Regions from separate parts of the Pantoea sp. KPR_PJ genome, predicted to be linked through region 2. Evidence: predicted binding sites of a transcription regulator. Region 2 holds the regulator's gene; each other region holds the start of a gene.
The links. Region 2 encodes CRP, which controls carbon source genes, mostly activating them, when cyclic AMP is high. Its sites were predicted from a motif close to ATGTGANNNNNNTCACAT; they were not measured.

Region 1 (7,694 bases), on a different contig from region 2:
CGATGCAGCCCAGCGCAATGCCGTGCGACTCGCCAAAAGTGGTTACGCGAAAAACTTGTCCGATGCTGTTTCCGGCCATGGTGATTCCTTGTTACGAAGCGTTTGCTCAGTCTTTGTAAATAGAGAAGTGATGTTGTGCGTCAACGATCTGCTGGCGCGTCAGCATAAAGACGCCGTCGCCGCCGTTGTCAAACTCAAGCCAGGTAAAGGGAACGTCAGGATACTGGTCGATCATATGTACCATGCTGTTGCCTACTTCGCAGATCAGCACCCCCTCTTCACTCAGGTAGTCTGGCGCGCAGGCGAGAATGCGGCGTACCAGCTTCAGGCCATCGCTGCCTGCGGCCAGGCCCAGCTCCGGCTCATGACGGTACTCGTTGGGCAGATCTGCCATATCATCTGCATCCACATAAGGCGGATTGGTGACGATCAGATCATATTTTACCGGGGGAAGTTCACGGAACAGATCGGCACGGATCGGCGTTACGTGGTGGATGAGGCCATGCTCTTCGATGTTCTGCTCAGCCACCGCCAGCGCGTCAAAAGAGATATCGACCGCGTCGACTTCTGCCTCCGGGAAAGCGTAAGCGCAGGCAATCGCGATGCAGCCGCTGCCGGTACACATATCCAGAATATGATGCGGTGCCTGCGGCACTAAACCGGCAAAGCGGTTTTCGATCAGTTCCCCGATGGGCGAGCGCGGCACCAGCACACGCTCATCAACGTAAAATTCATGGCCGCAGAACCAGGCTTTATTGGTCAGGTAGGCTACCGGGATGCGCTCGTTGACGCGACGGATGACGCGCTCAACAATGCGGTGACGCTCGCTGGCGGTCAGGCGTGCATTGCGCATCTCTTCCGGAATATCCAGCGGCAGCCAGAGGGTGGGCAGGACCAGTTGCACTGCTTCGTCCCACGGATTGTCGGTGCCGTGACCGTACCAGATCCCGGCGGCGGAAAAACGGCTGACCGCCCAGCGCAACATATCCTGAATGGTGTGCAGTTCATTGACTGCCTCATCGACGAAAATTTTGTCCACGTAGCCCTCCGCAGGCCCAATTGCTAAATCGGCCGATAGTGTGCCATGAAGACGGGGAGAATTCAGCGCAGCAAGGTGAAAAAGCTGACAATTAGCGGATCGAGCGGTAAGGTAACGTCATTCGCTGTTTTCCAGCCTTTTCAGACAAGATTCCCCTGCAATGAGCAAAAAAACGCCACTTAATGATGACGACAAGGCGCTGTTTCGCCAGCTGATGAGCGACACGCGCAAGATTAAACAGGATACCGTGGTGCATACGCCCGTGGTCAAAAGCCGCGCGCTGCCGTTGAAGCGCCTGATCTCTGAGCAGGTGGATAACAGCCACTATTTCTCTGATGAGTTTCAGCCTCTGCTGGCAACAGAAGGCGCAACGCGCTATGTGCGAGCCGACGTCAGCCATTTTGAGCTGAAAAAGCTGCGACGCGGAGACTATACGCCAGAGATTTTTCTCGACCTGCATGGCTTAACGCAGCAGCAGGCCAAGCAGGAACTGGGCGCGCTGATTGCCGCCTGTCGCCGCGAACACCTGTTTTGCGCCAGCGTGATGACCGGCCACGGCAAGCATATCCTCAAGCAGCAGACGCCGCTCTGGCTGGCACAGCATCCCCATGTGATGGCGTTTCATCAGGCCCCCAAAATGTTTGGCGGTGATGCCGCGCTGCTGGTATTGATTGAGGTAGAAGAGTGGCAACCGCCCGAGCTGCCCTGAGAGGGGATGGGCCGTCTGCGCGGCCCGCGGGCATCATATGGCTTTCGCCAGTTTTGAAGGGCTGACCTGCCATAAAAGCTTGCCTTCGCAGCTGGCTGGATCGAAATCCACACAGGCGATAGCAGAGGTGGCGAACATCGGCGGCGCTTCCTGCGGGCAGAGTTCAGAAACCAGATACCCTACCAGCGGCAGGTGAGAAATCACCAGCGCCGATTTCACGCCCTCCGTTCCCAGCGCCTGAAGATAGCAGGCAACCAGGCCAGGATCGCCGCCGGGCGTCAGCTCCGGTAACACCTCCTGCTCTTCCGGCAGTGGTAACGCTTCGCGTACCGTTGCCAGCGTCTGCTGGGCACGAAGATAAGGGCTGACCAGCACACGTTCGACGTCCACCGACTGGCTGCTGAGCCAGCTTGCCATCTGGCGTGATTCATCACAGCCGCAATGGGTGAGAGGACGCACGGAATCACTGGCGGCTTCAAGAGCAGCGTCGCCGTGACGCATGATAAAAACTTGCATAAAGCACCGCTGTTGTTTGTCGATATCGCCCGGTGCCTGAGCACCTGACTCTTCATTCTGTGAATGAACGCTGTGTTGTACCCTAATGGCTTGAGTATAGTCAACCGGTTGTTTATTAAATAAGCGTTTCTCAGAATCGTGCTGCGCCGCCGCTTCTGACGGCGCTTTTATAACCCGCTGAATCGGAGCAGTTATTCCAGTTTGCTAAGAAATGTAAAATTTCCTTTGTTTCTGTTCGGCCGCCAGCAGCGCGTCGCAAGGGGCAAAACGGTCGCCAAACTGGCGCATTAACGCTCGTAATGTTTGTGTAACGTCTGCGACCCCGCGCTGATCGATGTAACGGAACGGACCGCCGAGGAAAGGCGGAAAACCAATGCCAAAAACCGCCCCGATATCTCCGTCACGCGCGCTGCGTATTACCCCTTCATCCAGACAGCGCACCGCTTCATTAAGCATCATCATCATGCAGCGCTCTGCAATCTGCTTTTCACTCTGCTTCGCCGCAGGCTGAAGCCCGAGCAGCGAATAGAGTGTGGGGTCAGGCTTTTTGCCGCCGCGCCGACGGCCGTAGAGGTAGAAGCCTCGGCCATTTTTGCGTCCTTTACGGTTATCGTTCAGTACGGCATCAAACGCCGCCGGTGCAGCAAAACGCTCGCCATAGGCCTGTTGCAGTATTGGCGTAATCTTGCTGCCGACGTCAATGCCCACCTCGTCGAGCAGCTGGATTGGGCCGACGGGAAAACCCGCCTTTACCAGCGCGCGATCGATATGCTCAATGGGTTCGCCTTCCAGCAGGCAGCGCATCGCCTCATTTATATAGGGCGCGAGGATACGGTTAACGTAAAAGCCAGCTTTGTCCGCCACGATAACTGGCGTTTTGCCCTGCTTTTTTGCCAGCGCCACGATGGTCACCAGCGTCTGCGCTGAGGTACCGGTATGCGGGATTACCTCCACCAGCGGCATCTTCTCCACCGGGCTGAAGTAGTGCAGGCCAATAATATTTTCCGGCCGCCGGGCATGCGCGGCGATATCGGCAATCGGCAGTGACGAGGTGTTAGATGCGAACAGGGTATCAGGTGCACAGTGCTCCTCAACCTCGCGCACCATCTGCTGTTTGAGCGAGAGATCTTCAAAAACCGCCTCAATAACGATATCGCGCGTCGCAAATCCCTGGTAATCCGTACCGCCCGTGATGCGCGCCATCTGCTGCTGACGCTGCGCCGCGCTGATCTGGCGACGCTTTACTTTCTCACTCAGTCCCTCCCAGGCGGTTTTCAGCGCATGGTTCACACCCTGGAGGGAGATATCCTTGATACGCACCGGTAGCGCCGCGTTTATCGCCGTGACGCTGGCAATGCCGCCCCCCATCAGCCCCCCACCCAGCACGCCCGTTTGCTGAATCGTACGCGGCTGGGCCTCTGCGCCCGCCTCTTTTTTTATTGCCGTGGTGGCAAAGAAAAGACTGCGCAGTGCGGCAGACTCTGGCGTCATGGTCAGTTCGCCAAAAGCACGCGCCTCGGCCTGATGTCCGGCCTGACTGCCCTGCTCAATACCAATGCGCACGACCTCAATAATGCGCTGCGCGGCCGGATAGTTGCCGTGCGTCTTGCGCGCGGTTTCGCGCCGCACCAGTGCAAACAGTGCGTGACGCGCCAGCGGTGCCTGCATAATGCGATCGCGCAGCGGCAGTTCGCGGCGACTGTGCTTGCCCTTCAGCACCCGCGCTACGGCCGTTTCCAGCAGGATCGCCTGCGGGACGGCGTCATCCACCAGCCCCAGTTTACGCGCCTGTTTTGCCCGTAAGGTTTTGCCGGTGAGGATAAGCGGCAGCGCCTGCTGTAACCCTATCAGGCGTGGCAGACGCTGCGTGCCGCCCGATCCCGGCAACAAACCCAGCTGAACCTCCGGTAGCCCAAGCCGGGTTTTATCATCCAGCGTGCAAATACGTGCATCGCAGGCCAGCGCCAGCTCCAGGCCGCCGCCAAGACAGGCCCCGTGAATGGCAGCCACCACCGGGAACGGCAGCGCGGCGATTGCCGCCATCGCCTCCTGACCCTGGCGCGCCAGCGCTTCCGCCGCTTGTGCGCTGTGGCATGCGGCGATCATGCTGATATCGGCGCCTGCAACAAAGTTATCGGGCTTGCCAGAGATCAGCACCAGCCCGGCAAGCTGGGCATCACGCCGCGCTTCATCAATAACCGCCGCCAGCTGTTGAGCAAAAGCGGCACGCAGCGTGTTCATCTTCTCGCCTGGCACGTCAATGGTGATCACCCCTACGTGATCCAGCCGTCTCTGTAAATGAAAAGCGCTCTGCTCCATTATTCTGCCTCCAGAACCATAGCCGCACCTAAACCGCCGGCGGCACAGGCCGTCACCAGCGCCAGTCCGCCACCGCGACGCTGTAGCTCATGTAAGGTTTGTGTGATCATACGCGCGCCGGTAGCGGCAAAAGGGTGTCCATAGGCGATAGAGCCGCCCAGCACGTTAAAGCGCTCTTCGTTGACCTCGCCCAGTGCGTGGGGACGGTTGAGCTTTTCGCGGGCAAAACGCTCATCGGAAAAGCACTGAAGATTGCACAGCGTCTGTGCGGCGAAGGCCTCATGCATGTCGATAAGCGTCAGGTCGCTCAGGCCGATACCCGCGCGATCCAGCGCCAGCGGTGAGGCGTAGGCCGGGCCGAGCAGCATATCCTGCTGAACATCAATCGCGCTGAAGGCGTAGCTACGCAGATAGCCGAGCGGCGAGATGCCCAACTCGCGTGCACGCCCTTCGCTCATCAGCACCACCGCCGCAGCGCCGTCGGTCAGCGGCGTGCTGTTGGCGGCCGTGACGCTCCCGTGCTGACGGTCAAAGGCTGGACGCAGACGGGCATAGTCTTCGATTTTTGCCTCCATGCGCACAGTGTTATCCTGCTCTGCCGGCGCTTTCCAGGGAGGCGCAAAAGCGGGCATCACCTCCTGCTTCAGCACGCCTGACTGCCAGGCGCTGGCGGCGCGCTGATGGGATCGCAGCGCCAGCGCATCCTGTGCCGCGCGCGTAATGCCGTGGGTTTTCGCCATCTGCTCTGCCGTATCGCCCATACGCAGCCCGGTTGAATACTCCGCCACGGCAGGCGGCACGGGCATCAGGTCGCGTGGCCGCAGACGACGCAGGATCTGCATTTTCTGACCGAAGCTGCGCGCTTTGCTGAGGTCGAGCAGCGCCCGCGCCAGAGATTTAGTGACGCCGATGGGTAAAACTGAGGCGGAGTCTGCCCCGCCCGCGATCCCTGCACGGATGGTGCCTGCCATCAGGCTCTCCGCGACGTTTGCCACCGCCTGGAAGCTGGTGGCACAGGCGCGGCTGACGCTGTAGGCATCGGTGTGCACGCTCAGCCCGCTGCTGAGCACGATCTCGCGCGCGATGTTGGGCGCTTCCGGCATCTGGATTACCTGCCCAAACACCAGCTGTTCAATCACATCAACCGGCAACGCGCTACGCGCCATCAGTTCGCTAACCACCATGCGGCCCAGTTCGACGGCGGGGATGCCGTGAAATCCCGTGGCCTGGCGCAGAAATGGCGTGCGAAGTCCATGAGTGATGGCGATGCGATCGCCCGCACGCGTCAGCAACGGCTGCGCTTTGCTCATCTGTATCACCTGTAAAAGTTGGTCGGGCATCATTACCCAGAGAGGTCTGACCTGATCCACAGTGTTAACGACAAGCGGTAGCGCCGCCAATGATGAAAGAAAAAAAGTGCGAGGAGAAACACGAAAATGAAAAACGCCGTCTGGCAACGGCGTTAAGCGTATTAGCGCAGGCCGAGCTGGAAAATCAGCGTTTCGGCCTGACAGGCAAAGGTAAAATCGATAGTGAGCTGAACGCCATTATTCACCTCTTCAAAGCGAGCATCGATGATGCAGGGGTCCGATTCAATCTGCCGCGCCCTTTCCGACAGGATCGCCAGTTTCGCCTCGGCCTCGCTGCGCTGTGCGAACCACTCTGACCAGCTGGCCGTGCAGTCACTGTTATCCATCACGGTGCCGACATCCACGCAGCAGCAGGCGGCGGTTTCAGTGGCGCTGCATTTATTCATGGCATTGGTCATTGATTTCTCCTGAAGATAAATCTGTTTGCGAGCGGGATTAACGGTCAGAATTTTACGCCTGCGTCCGTCATTACGCTATGTCAGCGTCGCTAAGTGACGAATATCACAATTAAATTTGATCCAAAACAAATTAGAGCCGTTATGCCAGGTGCTGCTCCGCTGGTTTTGTTATGCAGATCGTAAATTTGTCGATCCATTTGGAAATATTTTAAAAACAATATTGCAACATACACACAGGTCAGACCTATACTTGCCGCACTGGTCTGATTTGTATGCGTCTGGTCAGTCCCTACAATCCGCCGACCCTTGTTACGCGATGTAACAATTACAGTTAAATAATAATTCATATGAGGTTGTGGTCATGAGCCATAAAAACCTGTTTGCAAAGTCAGCCCTGGCGGCTGCAGTGGCGCTTGTTTCTACACAGATATATGCAGCAGGCTTTCAGCTTAACGAATTTTCTTCGATTGGGCTGGGCCGCGCCTATTCAGGCGAGGGTGCGATGGGCGATACGGCGGCTTCAGCCAGCCGCAATCCGGCCACAATGGCGTTGATGGATCGTCCGTCATTCTCTGTCGGAGCCGTGTTTATTGACCCGGATGTTGATATTTCCGGCACCAGTGCCTCTGGCCGCAGTCTGGACGCCAGCAATATTGCGCCTACACAGTGGGTACCCAATATTCACTATGTACAGCCCATTAACGATCAATGGTGGATTGGCGCATCCGCCACCTCAAATTATGGCCTGGCCACCGAATTTAATGACGGTTATACCGCAGGCGGTTATGGCGGCAAGACCGATCTGATGACCGGCAATTTCAATCTCAGCACCGCCTACCGCCTGAATGAGCACTTTAGCTTTGGCGTAGGATTTGATGCGGTTTATGCACGCGCCAAGATTGAGCGCTACGCTGGCGAGGCAGGTGCGGCGCTGCGTATTCCCGCCGATACCCAGGTGGCACACCTGAAGGGCGATGAATGGGGATATGGCTGGAACGCCGGTATCCTTTATGAGGTCGACCAAAATAACCGCTTTGGCTTTACCTACCGTTCGGAAGTCAAGATTGATTTCGACGGTGACTATAAGAGCAGCCTGCCAACGGCCATTAACGCAATTAACCAGGCCAGAAATTTAGGTCTGCCGTATGCGACTGGCGGCTCGACCATTCCGGGCGCGCTGACGCTAAACCTGCCGGAAATGTGGGAAGTGTCTGGCTGGCACAAAGTCGCCCCCCAGTGGGCCGTGCACTACAGTCTGGCCTACACCAGCTGGAGCCAGTTCCAGGAGCTGAAAGCAACCGGTTCCAGCGGTCAGACGCTGTTTTATAAAGATGAGAGCTTTA
Region 2 (7,694 bases):
CTAACATAGAGAAAAACAGGCTCAGTTCCATTAGCGGGTGCTCCTCATCCCAGACTCACTACAACCCTAACGAAGCTAACAGTGTGATATGGATCAGACAAGTGCTTGTGACATGAATTTTACGCCCGACGCGACAGCCAGCTTTATGCCGCCGCGCAGCCTGCGCAATCCGCATCTGCAGACGGTTTTGCCACGCCTGGTGCGTCGCCGTATTTTACTGCGCCCATACTGGCAGCGGCTCGATCTGCCGGACGGAGATTTTGTCGATCTCGCCTGGAGTGAAGATCCCCGGCAGGCGAGCCACAAGCCGCGCGTGGTGCTGTTTCACGGTCTGGAGGGCAACTTTCACAGCCCTTACGCCCACGGGCTGTTGCACGCCTGTCAGCGTCAGGGGTGGCTCGGCGTAGTGATGCATTTTCGCGGCTGCGGCGGCGAACCGAACCGACTGCACCGCATCTATCACTCTGGCGAAACCGAAGATGCGGCTTTTTTTCTGCACTGGCTGAAGACGCGCTGGGGCGATGTGCCGACCGCTGCAGTCGGCGTATCGCTTGGCGGCAACATGCTGGGCTGCCTGCTGGGAAGACTGGGTGACGCCGCTCCGCTCGACGCTGGCGTCATTATTTCTGCGCCGCTGCTGCTGGAACCGTGCAGCCTGAAGCTCGAACAGGGATTTTCCCGTTTTTACCAGCGCTACCTGCTTGATCAGCTAAAAAAGAATGCCGAACGCAAGCTACGTGCCTGGCCGGGGACGCTGCCGGTTGACCTGCTGCAGCTCAGAGCACTGCGTCGCCTGCGTGACTTTGACGATGCCATCACTGCCCGCGCGCACGGCTTTGTTGATGCGCAGGATTATTATCGTCGCGCCAGCGCCCTGCCGCTGCTCAAAAACGTACGTAAACCCTTGCTGATTGTGCACGCGAAGGACGATCCTTTTATGACGGATGAGGTGATCCCGCAGTCGGATCAGCTCTCAGCCAGCACCACCTATCAACTCACGCCGCATGGCGGACACGTTGGCTTTGTCGGTGGCACACTGCGTCAACCGCAGATGTGGCTCGAACAGCGCGTGCCGCAGTGGCTTACACAGTGGCTTAGCTCATGATGATTCCCTGGCAACAGATTGACCCTGAAACCCTCAACAACCTGATTGAAGCCTTTGTGCTGCGTGAAGGCACCGACTACGGCGAGCAGGAGCGCAGCCTGGCGCAAAAGGTCGACGATGTGCGTCGTCAGCTGGAACGTGGAGACGCGGTGCTGGTCTGGTCGGAACTGCACGAAACCGTCAATATCATGCCGCGCAGCGAATTTCGTGGCTGATGCGCCACCGCGCTTTTCATGTTAACAATGCCTATCGCCCGACGTTACAGGAAGCTTCAACATGTCAGCACGACACCCGATCATCGCGGTGACCGGCTCCAGCGGAGCCGGGACCACCACCACCAGCCTGGCGTTTCGCAAAATTTTTCAGCAGTTCAACCTGCATGCCGCCGAACTGGAAGGCGACAGCTTCCATCGCTTTACGCGACCAGAAATGGATATGGCGATCCGCAAGGCACGCGATTTAGGTCGCCATATCAGCTACTTTGGGCCGGAAGCCAACGATTTTGGCCTGCTTGAGCAAACCTTCAGTGATTACGGCAGCGCAGGCAAAGGCCAGTCGCGCAAATATCTGCATACCTATGATGAAGCGGTGCCGTGGAACCAGGTACCCGGCACCTTTACGCCCTGGCAGCCGCTGCCGGAAAATACCGACGTGCTGTTTTACGAAGGACTGCACGGCGGTGTGGTGACGCAGCAGCATAACGTGGCGGAAAAGGTGGATCTGCTGGTTGGCGTGGTGCCGATCGTTAACCTGGAGTGGATCCAGAAGCTGGTGCGCGACACCAGCGAGCGCGGCCACTCACGCGAAGCGGTTATGGACTCAGTGGTGCGTTCAATGGAAGATTACATCAACTTCATTACGCCGCAGTTTTCGCGTACTCACATCAACTTCCAGCGCGTGCCAACCGTCGATACGTCTAACCCCTTCGCCGCGCGCGAGATCCCGTCGCTGGATGAGAGCTTCGTGGTTATTCACTTTCGCGGACTGGAGAATATCGACTTTCCCTACCTGCTGGCGATGCTCCAGGGATCGTTTATTTCGCATATGAATACGCTGGTGGTGCCGGGTGGCAAGATGGGGCTGGCGATGGAGTTAATTATGGCACCGCTGGTGCAGCGGCTGATAGAAGGAAAGCAGATCGCCTGACGACGGAAGCAGCAGACGGCCTGGCCACGCAAAAGCGACAGACGCACCCAGCGATAAGGTGCGTCATTACGCAGGGCAGCGCTGAGTAAGACGTGCTGTCCTTGTCACCGGCACCAGCGGTTTGGCTTACTGCGCCACAACCTCATAGCTGTGGGTAATGTCGACCCCTTTGCCCAGCATCAACGCCACCGAACAGTACTTCTCCGCTGACAGATCTACCGCGCGCGCCACGGCTTTGTCGCTCAGCGCCTTGCCGGTAACCACGAAATGAAGATTAATATGGGTAAACAGGCGCGGTGCCTCTTCACGGCGTTCCGAGGTCAGCTTTACCTCGCACTCCACCACATCGTTGCGGCCCTTTTGCAAAATAGAAACCACATCGATGGCACTACAGCCGCCAGTCGCCATCAGCACCATTTCCATCGGGCTGGGCGCTTTATCGCCCGAGTTACCGTCCATCAGGATCTGATGCCCTGAAGAGGACTCACCCAAAAAGGTTAATCCTTCGATCCACTTCACTCTTGCCTGCATTGTTTTTCCCTCGAGAATAGCCTGTTTGCCGCCAGAGTACGCGTTCACCTGACAAACAGCAATCCAGAGTAATCCCCCCTCTGCTGAAGCGAGACAACAGAAGACAGCTGACAAAAGCTGTGCTACAAACAGTGCTGAAAATAGTTTCGTCTTATTAAGGACGAAGGCGGGACACCTCAAGCGCCTGGCGCAAAATGGAACCCCGAATAATCTCCCTCTCGGGAAACGCTTGAAGCTTTCATCGCCTGGCAGAGAATATGACTCTGCATTTTGGGCACGATTACAACAGAGGATAATAGCGAATGGTTCTCGGCAAACCGCAAACAGACCCTACACTCGAATGGTTCCTGTCCCATTGCCATATTCACAAATATCCATCCAAAAGTACGCTGATTCATCAAGGTGAGAAGGCTGAAACGCTTTACTACATCGTGAAAGGTTCCGTTGCGGTACTGATCAAAGATGAAGAAGGTAAAGAGATGATCCTCTCTTACCTGAATCAGGGTGATTTTATTGGCGAGCTTGGCCTGTTTGAAGAAGGTCAGGAGCGCAGCGCCTGGGTACGTGCAAAAACCGCGTGCGAAGTGGCCGAAATTTCTTACAAGAAATTCCGTCAGCTTATTCAGGTGAATCCGGATATTTTAATGCGTCTCTCTTCGCAGATGGCGCGCCGTCTGCAGGTTACCTCGGAAAAAGTGGGCAATTTAGCTTTCCTCGACGTGACCGGACGTATTGCACAAACCCTGCTCAACCTGGCAAAACAGCCAGACGCCATGACGCATCCCGACGGCATGCAAATCAAAATTACTCGTCAGGAAATTGGCCAAATCGTTGGTTGCTCACGCGAAACCGTGGGCCGCATTTTGAAAATGTTGGAAGACCAGAATCTGATTTCCGCCCACGGCAAGACCATTGTCGTGTACGGCACCCGCTGATTTCCTCTCTCTCCCGGCGTGATGTTTCTGTCACGCCGCTACTGTTTTCAGTGAAGTGATGTGGCGTCGAATCATCTATCACCCCGAAGTTAACTATGCGCTGCGGCAGACGCTGGTGTTGTGCATTCCTGTGGCGCTTGGCTGGCTGTTTGGCGATTTGCAAAAAGGCCTGCTCTTCTCTCTCGTTCCCGCCTGCTGCAACGTGGCTGGCCTGGACACGCCGCATAAACGCTTTTTCAAACGCCTGGTGGTCGGCGGCTCGCTGTTTGCGCTCGGCAGCTTTCTGATCCAGCTGCTGACGCTAAAAGGCGTCCCGCTGCCTGCCGTGCTTTTTGCCTTGCCGCTGCTGCTGGGCGTGACTGGCGAAATCAGCCCGCTGCACGGTCGTCTGCTCCCTGGCACGCTGGTCGCGGCTATCTTTACCCTTAGCCTGATTGGGCGTATGCCAGTCTATGTGCCACCGCTGCTCTACATTGGTGGCACGCTCTGGTACGGGCTGTTCAACTGGTTCTGGTTTTGGCTGTGGAAAGAGCAGCCGATGCGTGAAACCCTGAGCCTGATCTATCGCGAGCTGGCGGATTACTGCGACGCGAAATATACGCTGCTGACCCAGCTCACCGATCCCGAAAAAGCGCTGCCGCCGCTGCTCGCGCGCCAGCAGAAAGCGGTTGATCTGATTAATACCTGCTACCAGCAGATGCACATGCTCTCTGCCAGCCGCGACAACAGCCATAAACGGCTCATGCGCGCTTTTCAGGTAGCACTCGATTTGCAGGAACATATCTCTGTCAGCCTGCATCAGCCAGAAGAGGTTCAGAAGCTGGTCGAGCGCAGCCATGCGGAAGCGGTGATCCGCTGGAATGCCAAAATTATTTCAGCACGGCTACGTGCGCTGGCCGATGCCATCCTCTATCACCAGCTACCGAGTCGCTTTGAGATGGAAAAGCCGCTCGGCGCGCTGGAGAAGATCACCCGTCAGCACCCCGATAATCCCGTCGGGCATTTCTGCTTCTATCATTTCAGCCGTATCGCCCGGGTGCTGCGCACGCAAAAACCGCTCTACCAGCGTGACCTGATGAGCGATCGCCAGCGCCGCCTGCCCCTGCTGCCCGCCCTGCGCAGCTACCTCTCCTTTAAATCTTCAGCGCTGCGCACGGCGGCACGCTTTGCGGTGATGTTGATGTTTGGCAGCGCGCTGGCGATGCTGTTCGATATTCCCAAGCCTTACTGGATCCTGATGACCATTATGTTTGTCAGTCAGAATGGCTACAGCGCCACCCGCGTGCGTATTCAGCACCGGGCGTTGGGCACCTTTGCCGGGCTGGTCATTGCCGCCGCCTCGCTACGCTTTGCCGTGCCGGAATCCCTGGTGCTGCTGTTTATGCTGGTGGTTACGCTACTCAGCTATCTGGTCACGCGCAAATATTACGGCTGGTCGATGATTGGCTTTACCGTTACGGCGGTCTATTCGCTGCAGCTGCTGTCGCTGAACGGCGCGCAGTTTTTACTTCCACGCCTGATGGACACGCTGATGGGCTGTTTGATCGCCTTCGGCGGAATGCTCTGGCTATGGCCACAATGGCAGAGCGGGCTGCTTCGCCAGAATGCGCACGACGCGCTGGAAACCTGTCAGGATGCGCTGCAGCTGCTGCTGGGACCCGAGCAGGAGGCGAAAAAGCTGGCCTATCAGCGTATGCAGGTTAACCAGGCGCATAATGCGCTGTTTAACTCGCTCAACCAGGCGATGCAGGAGCCGGGCTTTAACGCCCAGTACCTGAAAGACATGCGCCTGTGGGTCACGCACAGCCAGTTTATCGTCGAGCATATCAATGCCATGACCATTCTCGCGCGCGAGCACACGATGCTGACACCCGATCTGGCGCAGCGCTACCTGCAGTCATGCGAAATCGCCATCCAGCGCTGCCAGCAGCGGCTGGAATATGACGGGCCTGGCTCACAGACCAACATCATGGAAGAGGTCAATAATTTGGGTGAAGGGGCGGTCACGATTCTGGAGCAGCATGTGCGCCGTATCCTGGAGCACCTGAACGTGATGCATACCATTTCGTCACTGGCGTGGAGCCAGCGGCCACAGCATGGCCGCTGGCTCATCAGGCATTTACGTAAAGGTTAATCAGGCTGCCAGGACGCCTTCCACCGCGCGGGCGAAACGCGCCATACCCTCTTCAATGTCGGCTGGCTCAATAACCAGCGAAGGCGCAAAGCGGATCACGTCAGTGCCCGCTACCAGCACCATCAGGCCTTCGGCCGCTGCCGCATTGAGAATGGCGCGCGCTTTTCCCGCATGCTGCGGTTTTAGTGCAGCGCCGATCAGTAGTCCTTTGCCACGAATCTCTGTAAAGAGATCGTGCTTCGCGTCGAGCGCCTTCAGGGCCGTCACAAACTGCTCGCGACGCGCCTGCACCCCTTCCAGCACTTCTGGCGTATTGATCACGTCCAGCGCCGCTTCGGCCACTGCGCAGGCAAGCGGGTTGCCGCCATAGGTGGTGCCATGCACGCCTGGCGACATGGTCGAGGCGATCGCATCGGTGGTCAGCATGGCGCTCACCGGGAAACCACCGCCCAGCGCTTTCGCGGTGGTGAGGATGTCGGGCGTGACGCCATAGTGCTCGTAGGCAAACAGCTTGCCGCTGCGTCCCATGCCGCTCTGCACCTCATCCAGCACCAGCAGCGCCTGATACTGGTCACACAGCTCGCGCAATCCCTGCATAAACTCAGGGGTAGCCGGCGTTACGCCACCCTCCCCCTGAATGGGTTCGACCACGATGGCGCAGGTATGGTCGTCGATAACCGCTTTTACCGCCTCCAGATCGTTAAAGGGAACGTGCACGATATCCGCAGGCTTCGGACCAAAGCCGTCGGAATACTTTGGCTGGCCGCCAACGGAAACGGTAAAGAGCGTGCGGCCGTGGAACGCATTATGGAAAGCGATGATTTTACTTTTGAACGGGCTGTGGCGCTGGCAGGCGTAGTAGCGCGCCAGCTTGAAGGCGGCTTCATTGGCTTCCGCGCCAGAGTTAGCGAAGAAAACGCGCTCGGCAAAGGTTGCATCGATCAGCTTGCTGGCCAGGCGCAGCGCAGGCTCATTGGTGAAGACGTTACTCAGGTGCCACAGCGTTTCGCCCTGGTTTTTCAGCGCCGCCACCAGCGCCGGATGGCAGTGGCCGAGCGCCGTTACGGCGATACCGCCGGAAAAATCGATATACTCTTTTCCCTGCTGATCCCAGACACGGCTGCCCTTGCCCTTCACCGGCACAAAGTGCGCAGGTGCATAAACAGGCAATATCACCTTATCAAACGTTTCCCGCGTTACCGCTAATTTCTCCGATGCCATCGACGACCACCTTTGATTATTTATTAAACCACGATGAAATATTAGTCATAAAATATGCATAACAAATCAATCAAAGGCAAACATATCTTCAGGTTTCCAGAAAATTATGCAGCAGCTGGTGCCCCTGTTCACTCAGGATACTCTCTGGATGAAACTGCACGCCCTCCAGCGCCAGCGTCCTGTGACGAAATCCCATGATCTCATCCGGCTCCCCCTCTTTCAGGCTCCAGGCCGTAATTTCGAATTCATCAGGCAGCGAATCGCGCGCCACGATCAAAGAGTGATAGCGCGTCACGGTCAGGGGATTATTGAGGTTGCGGAATACGCCTTGATGGTTATGAACGATAGCAGAGGTTTTTCCATGCATGGCCTGCCGAGCCCGGACCACTCTGGCCCCATAGGCCTGTGCAATGGCCTGATGCCCCAGGCAAACGCCCAGCACCGGAATGCGTCCGGCGAAATGGCGAATGGCGTCCATAGAGACGCCAGATTCATCCGGCGTACAGGGACCCGGTGAAATCACCAGATGTGACAGCGGTAGCGCCGCCATCTCATCCAGCGTGATGGCATCGTTGCGTACCACGCGCACCTGCGCGCCAAGCTCGCAAAAATACTGGTAAAG
Region 3 (7,694 bases), on a different contig from region 2:
GCCCAACGCCCATTGATGAAGCCAAATGGGGTTTTGCCGTTGTAGAAAACAGCCTGTGGGAAGGTGTGCCCGCCTTTCTGCGTGAACTGAACGAGCAGGTGGAAGAGACGTTCGGCATCAGGCTACCGGTGGATTTTGTGCCGGTGAAATTTACCTCCTGGATGGGCGGTGACCGCGATGGCAACCCGAATGTCACCGCGCCGGTAACACGCCATGCGATGCAGCTCAGCCGCTGGAAAGCAGCCGACCTGTTCCTGCGGGATATTGGCGTGCTGATCTCTGAACTGTCTATGTCTGAGTGCAGCGAGGAAATACGCGAACTGTGTGGCGATCCAGACGCGATTGAACCCTATCGTGTGATTTTGAAGCGTATGCGCAGCCAGCTGATGGCCACCCAGACCTATCTTGAACACCGTCTTAAAGGCGAGCGTCTGCCGCGTCCGGCCGATTTGCTGATCTCCAACGACCAGCTCTGGACGCCGCTTTACGCAATCTATCAGTCGCTGCAGCAGTGCGATATGGGCATTATCGCTAACGGCCAGTTGCTCGATACGCTACGTCGCGTCAAATGCTTTGGCGTGCCGCTGGTGCGTATCGATCTGCGTCAGGAGAGCACTCGCCATACGGAAGCCATTGCCGAAGTGACCCGTTATCTCGGCCTCGGCGACTACGAAAGCTGGTCGGAGGCTGACAAGCAAGCCTTCCTGATCCGCGAGCTCAACTCCAAGCGTCCGCTGCTGCCGCGCCACTGGGAGCCAGGCGACGAGACGCGTGAAGTGCTGGAAACCTGCCGCGTCGCCGCTGAAGCGCCGCAGGGCTCGATTGCTGCCTACGTCATCTCGATGGCAAAAACTCCCTCTGACGTTCTGGCCGTGCACCTGCTGCTGAAAGAGGCAGGCATCACGTTTGCCCTGCCGGTGGCACCGCTGTTTGAAACCCTCGACGATCTCAACAATGCCAATGACGTGATGACCCAGTTGCTAAACATCGACTGGTATCGCGGCTTTATCCAGGGCAAGCAAATGGTGATGATCGGCTATTCCGACTCGGCAAAAGATGCCGGCGTGATGGCGGCCAGCTGGGCGCAGTACCAGGCGCAGGACGCCCTGATTAAAACCTGTGAAAAAGCCGGCATTGCGCTGACGCTGTTCCATGGACGCGGCGGCAGCATTGGCCGCGGCGGTGCGCCAGCCCACGCCGCGCTGCTGTCTCAGCCTCCCGGCAGCCTGAAAGGCGGCCTGCGCGTGACCGAACAAGGCGAGATGATCCGCTTCAAATATGGTTTGCCCGAGGTCACTATCGCCAGCCTGTCGCTCTATACTGGTGCGATTCTTGAAGCCAACCTGCTGCCGCCGCCGGAGCCAAAGCAAGAGTGGCACAGTATTATGGATCAGCTTTCTGAACACTCCTGCGCCATGTATCGCGGCTACGTACGCGAAAATCCCGACTTTGTGCCCTACTTCCGTTCTGCTACGCCAGAGCAGGAGCTGGGTAAACTGCCGCTCGGCTCACGTCCGGCCAAGCGCCGTCCAACCGGCGGCGTTGAGTCACTGCGCGCCATTCCGTGGATTTTTGCCTGGACGCAAAACCGTCTGATGCTGCCCGCCTGGCTCGGCGCGGGCGCGGCTCTGCAACAGGCGATGGAGGATGGACATCAGGATCAGCTGGAGGCGATGTGCCGCGACTGGCCGTTCTTCTCCACCCGTCTCGGCATGCTGGAAATGGTGTTTGCGAAAGCTGACCTGTGGCTGGCGGAATATTACGATCAGCGCCTGGTCGACAAAACGCTCTGGCCGCTGGGCAAACAGCTACGCGACCAGCTTGATGCTGACATCAAAGCGGTGCTGACCATCGCCAATGACGCTCACCTGATGGCGGACCAGCCGTGGATCGCTGAATCCATCGCGCTGCGTAACGTCTATACCGACCCGCTTAACGTGTTGCAGGCGGAGCTGTTACAGCGTGCCCGTGCGCAGGAAGCGCGCGGTGAAGAGGTAGATCCCCGCGTTGAGCAGGCGCTGATGGTGACCATTGCGGGCGTTGCAGCCGGCATGCGTAATACCGGTTAATGCGCTCTGCAATCCGGGCAGGCTCCTGCCCGGATACCTCACATGCCACGACGCCTTTCACGTGTGCAAGCGTTGTGCCCGGCCGCTACTTTGCTCTATTCTTTAGGACCATTCCTCGGTTATCTACATTCTCATTTACAGGAGTTGCCCTTATGGCATCAGGAATTTCTCGCATCTGGATGCGTACTGGCATGTTGCTCGGTGCCGCATTGCTGGTGCTTAACCTCACCGCATGCGGTGACAAAGAGGGCGATCAGCGCAAAGCCTTTATCGATTTCTTGCAAAATACCGTGATGCGCAGCGGCGAGCATTTGCCGAGCCTGAGTGAAAGCCAGAAGCAGAATTTTGGTAAGTTTGCTGGTGATTACGCCATTATTTATGGCTTTTCCCAACAGGTAAATAAAGCGGTCGAGCAGGGTATGCGTCCGGTTGTCGATGAACTGTCGGCGATTCGCGTGCCGCAGGATTACCTGACTCGTCGTGACGCCCTGCGCCAGGCTAACGGCGCGCTGGTGATTGTTACGCAGCAGCTGGAAAGCGCTAAAATGCAGGCGGACAGCAGTAAAGCGGCGCTCAAGCAGGAAGAGGAGCTGAAAAAAGCCTATGACACCGTTTACGATAAAGTGGTGACGCAGCCAGCAAACCAGTTAGTTCCCCTGCTGCCGAAGCTGCAGGCGCTAAGCCAGGGTGCGGTGCAGGCAGGCGACTTCCTGCAACAGCAAGGTTCGCGCGTCAGCTTCAACAACAATGCCGTTCAGTTCCCGACGCAGGATCAGGTTACCCAGTATAATGCGCTGATGAGCACCCTTTCTGCGAATGCCCAGGCATTAAATCAGGCGCAGGCGACCGTCCAGAACGGTTTGCAGTAATTATTTCAGAGGCAAGCGGCAAGCTTGCCTTTGCCCTTTCTCTTATCCCTTTCCGCTTTTTCCCCATGCGCCAACAGAGTGTGATCTGGCGCATTTTCAACCGAAAATACTTTGTGATCATAGTCACATATATGAAACAAACCAGGGCGATCAAATCGTGATACAGGTCACATTTGCCTCGCTTTGGTGTTGAATAAATGTGCACTTGATCTTTTTTATCCCTCTTTTTTGTGACCAGCTTCACCAAAAATGGCCCTGTCCACACCGAACATTAGTGATCTGGATCACACTTACCCCGACGGCTACGCAGCGTCATATTCGCGTGATAGAGTCCGCCTGCATACAGTAATAGCGACGGCTTACCGCCGTGCTGACTTAACAAAAACAAACGCGCTCTCTTATTGCAGCGCGTCTCGATAAGGGGTGGGATATGTCCTCATCAGTCAAGGTTAAGGTTCAAAGCTTTGGCCGCTTTCTGAGTAACATGGTGATGCCGAACATCGGTGCGTTTATCGCATGGGGCATCATCACTGCACTGTTCATCCCGACCGGATGGATTCCCAATGAAACGCTGGCCAAACTGGTTGGCCCGATGATTACCTACCTGCTGCCGCTGCTGATCGGTTTTACCGGTGGGCGTCTGGTGGGCGGCGATCGCGGTGGTGTTGTGGGGGCCATTACGACCATGGGCGTCATCGTGGGTGCAGATATGCCGATGTTCCTTGGCTCCATGATCGCCGGTCCGCTGGGTGGCTGGGCCATTAAATCTTTCGACCGCGCCGTTGATGGCAAAATCAAAAGCGGTTTCGAGATGCTGGTCAATAACTTTTCTGCCGGGATCATCGGCATGGTGCTGGCGCTGATCGCCTTTATGGCTATCGGGCCCCTGGTAGAAGGTCTGTCGCATATCCTTGCCGCCGGCGTTAACCTGATGGTGCAGAACAACCTGCTGCCGCTGACCTCCATCTTTGTTGAACCGGCAAAAATCCTGTTCCTTAATAATGCCATCAACCATGGTATCTTCTCGCCGCTGGGCATTCAGCAGGCGAGTGAAGCAGGCAAGTCCATTTTCTTCCTGATCGAAGCGAACCCAGGCCCAGGCATGGGAGTGCTGGTGGCCTATATGATCTTTGGCCGCGGCAGCGCGAAGCAGTCTGCGGGCGGTGCGGCGATCATCCACTTCCTGGGGGGGATTCACGAAATTTACTTCCCGTACGTGCTGATGGCACCCCGCCTGCTGCTGGCGGTTATCCTCGGCGGTATGACCGGCGTATTTACGCTGACCGTGCTGAATGGTGGCTTGGTTTCTCCGGCCTCGCCCGGTTCTATCCTGGCCGTCCTGGCGATGACGCCGAAAGGCGCCTACTTCGCTAACATCGCTGCGATTGTGGCAGCCTTTGCCGTCTCTTTCGTAATTGCCTCTGTCCTGTTGAAAACCAGCAAAGTGAAAGAAGATGACGATATCGAAGCCGCGACCAAACGCATGCACGACATGAAAGCACAGTCGAAAGGCCAGGCCGTTGCGGGTGCGCCAGTGGTAGCTGATGCGAACAGCGTTGACGTCAGTCACGTGCGTAAAATCATCGTTGCCTGCGACGCCGGTATGGGCTCCAGCGCCATGGGTGCCGGGGTGCTGCGTAAAAAAGTGCAGGATGCGGGTCTGAGTAACGTCTCTGTCACCAACAGCGCAATTAACTCGCTGCCGGGCGACGTCGACCTGGTGATTACCCACCGCGACCTTACCGAGCGTGCAATACGCCAGGCGCCGCAGGCGCAGCATATCTCGCTGAATAACTTCCTCGACAGTGCACTCTACACCAACCTGACTGAGCGCCTGGTGGCGGCAAACCGCAGCGAAGCGCATCGTGAAACCGTACAGACCGCGCTGGCAGACAGCTACGACAACAGCGGCTCGCACCTGTTTAAGCTGGGCGCAGACAATGTCTTCCTCGGCCTGAGCGCCAGCAACAAAGAGCAGGCAATCCGCTTTGCCGGTGAGCAACTGGTGAAAGGCGGCTACGTTCAGCCAGAATATGTGGAAGCGATGCTGGCACGCGAGCAGCTTACGCCAACTTATCTCGGCGAATCTATCGCGGTGCCGCACGGCACGGTGGAAGCGAAAGATCGCGTATTGAAAACCGGCGTGGTGTTCTGTCAGTATCCTCAGGGCGTATTGTTTGGTGAAGATGCTGATGATGTGGCGCGCCTGGTAATTGGTATCGCGGCACGCAACAACGAGCATATCCAGGTGATCACCAGCCTGACCAATGCGCTGGACGATGAAAGCGTAATTGAGAAGCTGGCACACACTACCAGCGTACAGGAGGTGCTGGATCTGCTGTCAGGCAGCCCGGCTACCGCCTAAACGCCCTGCGTGATTTTCCCTGGGGCGGGTATGCCCGTCCCGATTTCCGGGGCGGATATGCCCGCCCCATCGTCATTTGATATGGGTCAATATTATGAAAGCGTTACATTTTGGAGCAGGCAATATCGGTCGCGGTTTCATCGGCAAGCTGCTGGCGGATGCAGGCATTGAACTGGTCTTTGCTGATGTCAATCAGGTGGTGCTGGATGCACTGAACGCGCGTCATGAATATCCAGTACATGTGGTTGGCGAGCAGGCAAAAGTGGAAATCGTGAAGGGCGTCAGCGCCGTCAACAGCACCAGTGACGATATCATCGCGCTGGTGGCGGAAGTCGATCTGGTCACCACGGCCGTAGGCCCACAAATTCTTGAGCGCATCGCGGGAAGTCTGGCGAAAGGCCTGGCAAAACGCCACGACGACGGCAACACGCAGCCGCTGAATATTATTGCCTGTGAAAATATGGTGCGCGGCACCAGCCAGCTCAGGCAGCACGTGCTGAAGTCACTGCCGGAGCAGTATCACGCCTGGGTTGAGCAGCATGTGGGTTTCGTTGACTCTGCAGTAGACCGAATCGTACCGCCATCCGAAGCAGGCAGCAGCGATCCGCTGGAAGTCACCGTAGAAACCTTCAGTGAGTGGATTGTTGATAAAACCCAGTTTAAAGGTGAACTCCCAGAGATTGCCGGGATGGAACTGACCGATAACCTGATGGCATTTGTCGAGCGTAAGCTGTTTACCCTCAATACCGGCCACGCCATTACCGCTTATCTCGGCCAGCTGGCTGGGCATCAGACTATTCGCGATGCCATTCTGGATAAGAAAATCCGTGCGGTGGTAAAAGGCGCCATGGAAGAGAGTGGTGCAGTGCTGATCAAGCGTTACGGCTTTGATGCTGACAAGCACGCTGCCTATATCGAAAAAATCCTCGGCCGTTTTGAAAACCCCTATCTGAAAGATGACGTAGAGCGCGTCGGCCGCCAGCCGCTGCGTAAGCTGAGCGCGGGCGATCGCCTGATCAAACCGACGCTGGGCACGCTGGAGTATCAGCTGCCAAATGCGAACCTGGTTCAGGGAATTGCGGCGGCGCTGCACTATCGCAGCGCCCAGGATCCGCAGGCGCAGGAGCTGGAAACGCTGCTGAATGAGAAAGGCCCGCAGGCTACGCTGGCACAGGTCTCTGGACTGGATGCCGACAGCGATGTGGTCGCCGCCGCAGTCAGCGCATACAACGCAATGGTTTGAGAAACGCGTGTTACTCACGCATAAGCGGTACGGGCACAGCGAGGCTGTGCCCGTTGACGGTAGTGGAATATTGCAGGCAACAATGGAAGAAAAGCAGGCTTTTGAAAACCGGGTGCTTGAGCGCCTGAACGCCGGTCGCTCGGTGAGAAGCTTTCTGATCGCCGCCGTTGAGCTGTTGGCCGAAGCGGTTAATCTGCTGGTGCTACAGGTGTTTCGTAAAGATGACTATGCGGTGAAATATGCCGTCGAGCCGCTGCTGCTGGGCGATGGCCCGCTTGGTGAACTTCCGGTGCGCCTGAAACTGATTTACGGCCTGGGCGTGATTAACCGTCATGAATATGAAGATTGCGAGCTGCTGCTGGCGTTACGCGAAGAGCTTAACCACGATCGGGGTGACTATCGCTTTACCGACGATGAAATTCTTGGCCCCTTTGGCGAGCTGCACTGCGTCGTCGCCTGGCCGCCAAAACCGGAATTTCATCCTGACGATGCCGAACTGCGCGCGATGCAGCAGCAGCGCTATTTGCAAATGGTGCGCTCAACCATGGTGCTCTCTCTGACCGAGCTCATTTCGCGTATCAGCCTGAAGCAGGCGTTCAAACGTCCCGGTACCTGATCCCTGCTCCATCGTCGTGCGCGAATCTGCGCCGCTTTTCGTGTATCCTTTGCCTGTTTTCCACTACGAGTTTTCGCCATGAAAGAGCAAGAAAAAGCCGAGATTAAACGTCTGAGCGATCAGCTGGACGCCCTGAACCGCAAAGAGCCGCAGCTGCTGGAAGCGGGCGACGCCGAAAAACTGGGCGCGCTGCTGAAAGAGAAAGAGACGCTGGTAACAGAAATTGAGCGTCTGCGCGACAAAATTGACGACAAGCTGAGCAAAGAGGCGCAGAAGCTGCAAAATCTGCCGTTCAGCCGCGAAATCACTAAAAAAGAGCAGGCCGACATGGGATCGCTGAAGAAAAGCGTGCGCGGCCTGGTGGTGGTCCATCCGATGACCGCGCTGGGTCGTGAGATGGGCCTGAAGGTGATGACCGGCTTCGCGAAGAAGCCGTTCTGAGCCCTGGATCAGGCAGCAGCCTGATCCACTGCGCGCTGGCCGGTTGCCGTCAGCACCTGCATTGCCAGCGCGTCCAGCAGTTCATAACGAC
Region 4 (7,694 bases), on a different contig from region 2:
CTGCAGCAGGCACTGGAAGCGGCAGGCTGGTCAGTTGACTGGGTGCGCGATGGCATCTTCGCCCATAATGCCTGGTGCGAAGGTGACTACACCTGCGTACTGCTCGATCTCGGCCTGCCGCGCGATGACGGATTGCAGGTGCTGAAGCGTGCGCGCGGACGCGGCGATACCACGCCAGTGCTGATATTAACCGCTCGCGATACGGTGGCGCAGCGGGTGCAGGGGCTCGACTGCGGTGCCGACGACTACCTGCTTAAACCCTTCGATCTGCAAGAGGTACTGGCGCGCATGCGGGCCATCACCCGACGTCGCCACGGGGCAGCGGACTCCCTGCTCGGCAGCGGTGATGTACAGCTGGATATGATGACGCGCGAAGTGCTCTACAAGGGGCAGCGCGAACAGCTGACGGCGCGCGAGTATGCGCTGCTCTATGCCCTGCTGGAGCGCCCCGGCGCAATACTGTCGCGTGAGCAGCTGGAGAATCGTATCTACGGCTGGGGCGAAGAGGTGACCAGCAACGCGGTTGACGTGCTGATCCACGGCATGCGCCGCAAGCTCGATAATGACGCCATCCGCAACGTGCGCGGGCTTGGCTGGCGTGTTCCTGCCCTGTGAAACCTTTTACCTTTATGCGCTCCCTGCGCAATAAGCTACTGAGCACGCTGCTGATTATTCACCTGTTGATGATCGGCGGCGTCACCTGGTATTTCTTCAGCTGCTACGGCGACATGATCGGCACCATGAAGGATGACCAGCTGTCGAAAATCGCCGACGCCTGGGCGACCAACAAAGAGATCCCGGCGCTGATGCCGCTGATGCTGCACGCCGACAAAATGAAGAGCGCCTATGTCGTGCAGCTGTGGGACCGCAACGGCAAACTGCGTGCCAGCTCCTGGCCGGCGCTGCATGCACCACTCCAGGCCGAGAAAGGCTGGCACGACATTGAGGTCGGCGACTGCGACGAGTGCGCGTGGCGTATCTATACCCGCCCGGGCCAGCCGGGCAGCGAGATCAAAACCATTCAGGTGATGCATAACCTCAGCCATATGCGTGCCGAAATGGTCAGGCGCGCGCTGTCGGCCATTATCCCCTTGATCCTGATGATGCCGCTCTCTCTGCTGGTGATCTGGCTGGTGGTGCGCAAAATCACGCGCGACCTGCGCGTCGCGTCACGCGAGATTGCTGCGCAGGAGACGCTGCATCCCCATCTCGTTTCGCCAGAGGGGTTACCGGACGAGATCCTGCCGCTGGTGGAAGCTTACAACTCCGTGCTGAATAAGCTGCGCGCCGCCTGGTCATCGCAGCGTCAGTTTCTGGAAGATGCCGCGCACGAGCTGCGCACGCCGGTCACCGCCGTGACCCTTCAGCTGGAGAATCTGCGCCAGCATATTCAGCCGGGTGAAGCGAGCCGCCAGTTTGATCAGCTGGAGGCGGGCGTGACGCGAACGCGCCATCTGGTAACGCAGTTGCTCAATATTTCGCACCAGGAAGATAAAACTGTGGTGGCGTCGGTAGAGCCGATTGAGCTGGAGGATTTGCTGAAAGAGAGCATTGAACAGCTCATGGTGGTGGCTGATAAACGCGGCATCGACATCGGCTTTAACGGCTCGACGCACTATTGCCTGAAGGCCAGCCGCTCTGAGCTGCGCAGCCTGTTTGATAACCTGATTGGCAATGCCATGCTGCATACGCCGGAAGGCAGCCTGGTGGATGTACTGCTGCATCGGGTTGGGGATCGCACGGTAGTGGATATCGTCGATAACGGGCCAGGCATGCCCGCATCGTTTATCGACCGCGCCTTCGACCGCTTTACCCGCTCTCCGACGGTGAAGGCACAGGGCAGCGGTTTAGGATTATCAATCGTGCGCAGCGTGGCGCAAAAGCATCACATCCAGGTTTCCCTTTCCAACTGCCTGAATCCACAGGGCGCAGTTTGCGGACTACAGGTTCGCGTCACGCTGCCCTGATTTCACGTTCGCGACCGTTAACGACAACGTAAACGGTTGCGGCGTTCCGTTCGCTTCCGCTTAATTTCGTGACGCACTTCACATTTTCACGTAAATGCAATGCAACACATTTTGACAAACGTGAGCAAAATCTATTTTCTATCGACCTGTAACGGTCAGGCTACGCAGGCTTTATTCCGATAGTAAAAAACAGTTACACCTTCGCCGCCCACTCTGGGATTGATTTCACCTTGACTGCGTTGTTGCGCGGTCGAAAGCATGTGGTTAACGATAATGACATTTAAGACCTTGGTAGCAGGTGCCTTGCTGGCGACATCTCTGGCGGGTAGCGCGCAGGCTGCGGAAAGCGATCCGCAGTATCTTTCCGACTGGTGGCATCAGAGTGTGAACGTTGTCGGTAGTTATCACACCCGTTTTGGACCGCAGTTCAATAATGACGTCTACCTGGAGTATGAAGCCTTTGCGAAGAAAGACTGGTTCGATTTTTACGGCTATCTCGATCTGACCAACTTTTTCGGCATGGGTAACAGCAACGCCAACGGTATTTTTGACCACGGTTCGCCGATGTTTATGGAGATTGAACCACGTTTCTCTATCGATAAGCTGACCGGCACCAGCCTCGCCTTTGGTCCGTTTAAGGAGTGGTACTTCGCCAACAACTATATCTACGATATGGGCCGCAACAGCGATAATCGCCAGAACACCTGGTATATGGGTCTGGGTACAGACATTGACACGCACAGCGATGTCGGTCTGTCGCTTAACGTTTACGCCAAATATCAGTGGGAAAACTACGGCGCGGCGAACGAGAACAGCTGGGATGGCTACCGCTTCAAGGTGAAATACATGGTGCCGATCACCACGCTGTGGGGCGGCAATCTGAGCTATATCGGCTTTACCAACTTCGACTGGGGTTCAGATTTACGCGACAAGTCTGACAACTCGCGTACCAGCAACTCTGTCGCCTCCAGCCATATTCTGTCGCTGGGTTACGATCACTGGCATATCGCTGCCGTGGCGCGTTATTTCCATAACGGCGGCCAGTGGGCAGACGGGCAAGAGCTAAACTTCGGTCGCGGCCCCTTTGAAGTGAAATCTACCGGCTGGGGTTACTACCTGGTGGCGGGTTATAACTTCTGATCACCGCGTTGCTTCGTGTGACCGACCAGCGCTGTTGCTCTGCGCTGGTCCAATAGCAGAAGCGACAGCCCGAACAGACAGGTACCTCAGGAGGGATCCACAACGCGTCGCGCGTAAGGGTCCCGGCGCCGGCCAGTTTGCCTGCCGGACCCGCTCGCCAGACGGCTCAGCCGTTGAAAAAAGGCTGAGCCGCGACGGGCTTAATGCTGCGGTTTCGTCACGTTGATACGCCATGGAATACCGAACTTATCAATAAACATGGCGAAGCCGTTTGACCAGAAGGTCTCCTGCCACGGCGTCGTCACCTTCCCGCCAGCCGACAGTTTCTCAAACCAGGCTTTACCCTGATCCACATCGGTGGTCGACAGGCTGACCGCATAGCCCGCATGTTCCGAAGCCGGTGGCTTGTCGGTGTTACCGTCGCTCAGCATCAGCTCGCCCTGTCCGATGCGCAGGTGAGCATGCATGATCTTCTCTGGCGGCAACGGTGGCGCAGACTGGTCGCCCACCTGTTCGCCCTGGTCTGGCATATCGCCAAACGTCATCTTATAGAGCAGCTCGCCCTCGGTAGCCTCAAGGTAAAAGTTGATAGCCTCTTCACAGCGGCCATAGAGAAACAGATAAGGACTGACTTGCATCTTCACCTCCATTTGTCGGTTGGATTTCTTACAGCACCTCTACAGTGTAGACGATGAAATTATCCAGTTGTTTTTACTGACATTGTCGGCGAAAAAGCTGCGCCATGTAGGCGCTCATCGGCGTCAGTGCCGTCTCCCTGCGCTGGATCAGGTAGAAGGTGGCTTTCGGCAGCGGATCGTCAAGATCCAGCGCCACCAGATGCTGTCCCAGTATCGCATCGTTGATCACATCCACCGACAGAACGCTGACGAAGTCACTCTGGGCGATCAGGCTGGTACAGGCCATAAAGGTCTCGCAGGAGACCACGATTTTGGGCGCCATGCCGCGCTCGGCAAACAGATCGTGCAGCAGGCGGTAGTAGCTGCCCTTTGGCGTCGGCATGGTCCAGTCGCACTGTTGCAGTTCCGCCAGCGAACGCGCCTTCTCCATCGGATGCCCTTTGCGCACCACCACTTTGTAATCGCGCTGCATCATTTTTTCATAGCTCAGCTCCTGATCGAGATGGCTTTGATCGTAGGTATTGATGGTGAAATCGAGCTCGCCCTGACGCAGTTCGGGGATCATAGAAACCAACTGCCCCTCCACGATGCGCACCCTCACCAGCGGATATTCGCGATGAAACTGAGTGATCACCTGCGGCATGATGGTTCGCGCCACGCTGCCGCCGACGCCAATATTGACCTGTCCCCCCGCCAGCCCAAGCCGCTGCTGGATATCCTCCTGCGCCACACGTAATTCTTCCAAAACAAGACTGGCATGGCGAAAAAAGTTATCACCAACGTCGGTCAGCACCACACCCTGCTGGCGGCGGATAAAGAGTTTTGCGCCCAAAACCTGCTCAAGTTCCTGAATAGCTTTAGTGAGCGCAGGCTGGGAAAGCCCGGAAAGACGGCTTGCAGCGCGAATACTTCCCTGGCGGGCAACCTCAACGAACGCGCGTAGCTGATGCAGTTTTAGCTGTGACGGCATGATAACCATTGTTTATCAGGAGAAAGATATTTGCATCTTATGCGCGCTGGGCGGCTTGTGTAAATTCGGGGAAGTGCATAAAAAACCAACAATAAGGAATCGCTATGACAACCCTTTCTGAGCAGGTTCAGGCGCTGGAGCCGGAGATGCAAAACTGGCGGCGCGACCTCCACCAGTTTGCTGAATCTGGCTGGCTGGAGTTTCGTACCGCAACGCGCGTCGCCGACGTGCTGCACAAGCTGGGTTACCACCTGCAGCTCGGTCGCGAGGTGATCAACGCCGAAGCGCGTATGGGATTGCCTGCTGACGACATCCTCAGAGAGCAGGAAGCGCGCGCGCGACAGCAGGGCGCGCTGCCGCAGTGGCTGCCCTACTTTTCCGGCGGATTTTGCGGCATCGTGGCCACGCTGGAAACGGGCCGTCCTGGCCCGGTGATGGGTTTTCGCGTTGATATGGACGCGCTGGACCTTAACGAAAGCCAGCTCGCCGAGCATTTACCCCAGCGCGAAGGCTTCGCCTCCTGTAATCCCGGCATGATGCACGCCTGCGGTCACGACGGCCACACCACCATTGGCCTTGGCCTTGCCAGCGTGCTGATGGCAATGAAGTCGCAGCTGAGCGGCACCATCAAGCTGATTTTTCAGCCTGCCGAAGAGGGCGTGCGCGGGGCGAAAGCGATGGTGGAGGCGGGCGTGGTCGACGATGTTGATCTCTTTACGGCTATCCATATCGGCACCGGCGTGCCCGCTGGCGAACTGGTCTGCGGCAGCGACAGCTTTCTCGCCACGACCAAGCTGGATGTACACTTCACCGGTGTCGGCGCGCACGCTGGCGGCAAGCCTGAAGAGGGGCGCAACGCCTTACTGGCAGCGGCACAGGCCACTCTGGGGCTGCACGGCCTGCCGCAGCACAGCGGTGGCGTCGCGCGCGTTAACGTTGGCGTACTGCAGGCGGGCACCGGCCGCAACGTGGTGGCTGACACCGCATTGATGAAGATTGAGACGCGCGGCGTCAGTAATGCGGTCAACGACGATATCTGCCAGCAGGCGCAGCGTATTATCGCGGGTGCCGCAGCGATGTATGGCGTGGAGTATGAGGTCAGACTGATGGGAGCGGCGCGCAGCTGCACGCCGACGCAGCCGTGGGTCGATTTCCTCCACCAGCAGGCGGAGGCGTTGGGCATCTTTGACTCGGTGGTGGATCGCAAGGCGCAGGCCGCCGGTTCCGAAGATGCGACCTACATGATGGAGCGCGTCAAACAGCGCGGCGGTCAGGCGACCTACGCCATTTTTGGCTGCGATCTGGCGGCGGGCCACCACAACGCAAAATTCGACTTCGACGAAGGGGTAATGGGCAAGGCGGTGCAGATGCTGGCAACGCTGGCGCTGAACCAGGCGCAGTTCGGCGGTGCGCAATGAACGTCGATTTTCTCGCCGACTACATTGAGGCACACCAGGCGCGCTTTACCGCCCTCAGCGACGCCATCTGGGACACGCCGGAAACCCGCTTTGCCGAAACCCGCTCCAGCGCCCTGCTGGCCACGGCGCTGGAGCAGGAAGGTTTCAGCGTGACGCGCGGTGTCGGTAATATTGAGACGGCCTTTGTCGCCAGCTTTGGCGCAGGCCAGCCGGTTATCGCCATTCTTGGCGAGTTCGACGCGCTGGCCGGGCTAAGCCAGCGCGCCGGCTGCGCGCAGCCTGACCCGCTGGAGGAGAACGGCAACGGTCACGGCTGCGGCCATAACCTGCTTGGCACCGCCGGCGTGGCGGCGGCCTGCGCGCTGAAGGCCTGGATGACGCAGCATGACGGACGCGGCACGGTGCGCTTCTACGGCTGCCCCGGCGAAGAGGGCGGCTCTGGCAAAACCTTTATGGTGCGTGAAGGTCTGTTCGACGACGTGGATGCTGCGGTCACCTGGCATCCGGAAGGCTTCAGCGGCCTGTTCAATCTCAGTACTCTCGCCAATATCCAGGCTGCTTTTCACTTTAAGGGCGTCGCGGCACATGCGGCTAACTCACCACACCTTGGACGCAGCGCGCTGGATGCAGTGACGCTGATGAACACCGGCGCGAATTTCCTGCGCGAACATATTGTGCAGGAGGCGCGGCTGCACTATGCGGTGACCAACAGCGGTGGCGTCTCGCCCAACGTGGTCCAGGCCGACGCGGAAGTCCTCTACCTGATCCGCGCCCCGACGCTTCCGCAGGCGCAGGAGATTTACCAGCGGGTGATCAATATCGCCAGAGGCGCAGCGCTGATGACCGATACGCAGGTCAGGGTACGCTTCGACAAAGCCTGTTCTAATTACGTGCCGAACCGCGCGCTGGAAGCCGTAATGGAGCGATATTTGCATCATTTTGGTCTGCCGGACTACAGCGATGGCGAGCGCGCATTTGCCGCTGAAATCCGCGCCACGCTGAGCGAGGATGACCTGCGTAACGCCCGGCTGAATGTGGCACGTACCGGCGGTGAGGCGGGCGCGGCGTGGATCGAGACGCACGGCGACAAGCTGCTGATGGATGAGGTTGCCCCCTGTACGGCCACGCGTGAGCTGCTCTATGGCTCAACCGACGTCGGTGATGTCAGCTGGGTAACGCCCGTTGCCCAGTGCTTTGCGCCCTGCTTTACCTTCGGCACGCCGCTACACACCTGGCAGCTGGTGGCGCAGGGTCGCACCAGCATCGCGCATAAAGGCATGCTGCTGGCAGGCAAAGTCATGGCCGCCACCGTGCTCGATCTGCTCAATGATGCGCAGACGCTGGCGCGCTGCCGCGCCGAGTTTGAACGGGTACGCCACGCGCAGCCCTATCAGTGCCCGATACCCGAAGGCGTCACGCCTTCAAAACTGGCCAATTGAGCCGCGGCCGCGCCACCGGCGTGGACCGATAACACAATAAAAAATGCAAACACGACGATACAAGACGAGGAATATCATGACCGTAATGTCAGAGAATCGCAGCCCAGGGAGAGTATTTGGCT

Region 1: a site for CRP is predicted at 6,443-6,460, ahead of HP564_RS07150 (YfcZ/YiiS family protein). Genes of this name have one in related genera too.
Region 3: a site for CRP is predicted at 3,211-3,228, ahead of HP564_RS18475 (PTS mannitol transporter subunit IICBA). Genes of this name have one in related genera too.
Region 4: a site for CRP is predicted at 2,034-2,051, ahead of HP564_RS10945 (nucleoside-specific channel-forming protein Tsx). Genes of this name have one in related genera too.

What each region holds. Positions count from the first base shown of each region.
Region 1 covers NZ_JABMIK010000002.1:523,822-531,515, forward strand. The annotation lists gene aroC (chorismate synthase) at 1-79, opposite strand, end outside; gene prmB (50S ribosomal protein L3 N(5)-glutamine methyltransferase) at 107-1,039, opposite strand; gene smrB (endonuclease SmrB) at 1,200-1,748, shown strand; gene sixA (phosphohistidine phosphatase SixA) at 1,782-2,264, opposite strand; gene fadJ (fatty acid oxidation complex subunit alpha FadJ) at 2,469-4,583, opposite strand; gene fadI (acetyl-CoA C-acyltransferase FadI) at 4,583-5,893, opposite strand; gene HP564_RS07150 (YfcZ/YiiS family protein) at 6,055-6,351, opposite strand; gene fadL (long-chain fatty acid transporter FadL) at 6,713-7,694, shown strand, end outside.
Region 2 covers NZ_JABMIK010000007.1:207,194-214,887, reverse strand. The annotation lists gene HP564_RS15735 (LysE family translocator) at 1-31, opposite strand, end outside; gene HP564_RS15730 (hydrolase) at 89-1,105, shown strand; gene HP564_RS15725 (YheU family protein) at 1,102-1,320, shown strand; gene HP564_RS15720 (phosphoribulokinase) at 1,382-2,251, shown strand; gene HP564_RS15715 (OsmC family protein) at 2,378-2,782, opposite strand; gene crp (cAMP-activated global transcriptional regulator CRP) at 3,085-3,717, shown strand; gene HP564_RS15705 (YccS/YhfK family putative transporter) at 3,776-5,851, shown strand; gene HP564_RS15700 (aspartate aminotransferase family protein) at 5,852-7,072, opposite strand; gene HP564_RS15695 (aminodeoxychorismate synthase component II) at 7,161-7,694, opposite strand, start outside.
Region 3 covers NZ_JABMIK010000011.1:16,754-24,447, forward strand. The annotation lists gene ppc (phosphoenolpyruvate carboxylase) at 1-2,069, shown strand, start outside; gene HP564_RS18470 (DUF3053 domain-containing protein) at 2,222-2,938, shown strand; gene HP564_RS18475 (PTS mannitol transporter subunit IICBA) at 3,369-5,303, shown strand; gene mtlD (mannitol-1-phosphate 5-dehydrogenase) at 5,398-6,546, shown strand; gene HP564_RS18485 (MltR family transcriptional regulator) at 6,629-7,162, shown strand; gene HP564_RS18490 (YibL family ribosome-associated protein) at 7,241-7,603, shown strand; gene HP564_RS18495 (VirK/YbjX family protein) at 7,612-7,694, opposite strand, start outside.
Region 4 covers NZ_JABMIK010000004.1:88,583-96,276, reverse strand. The annotation lists gene HP564_RS10955 (response regulator) at 1-615, shown strand, start outside; gene HP564_RS10950 (sensor histidine kinase) at 612-1,967, shown strand; gene HP564_RS10945 (nucleoside-specific channel-forming protein Tsx) at 2,241-3,107, shown strand; gene yjdN (VOC family metalloprotein YjdN) at 3,308-3,745, opposite strand; gene HP564_RS10935 (LysR family transcriptional regulator) at 3,819-4,715, opposite strand; gene HP564_RS10930 (amidohydrolase) at 4,820-6,133, shown strand; gene HP564_RS10925 (M20 family metallopeptidase) at 6,130-7,572, shown strand; gene abgT (p-aminobenzoyl-glutamate transporter) at 7,649-7,694, shown strand, end outside.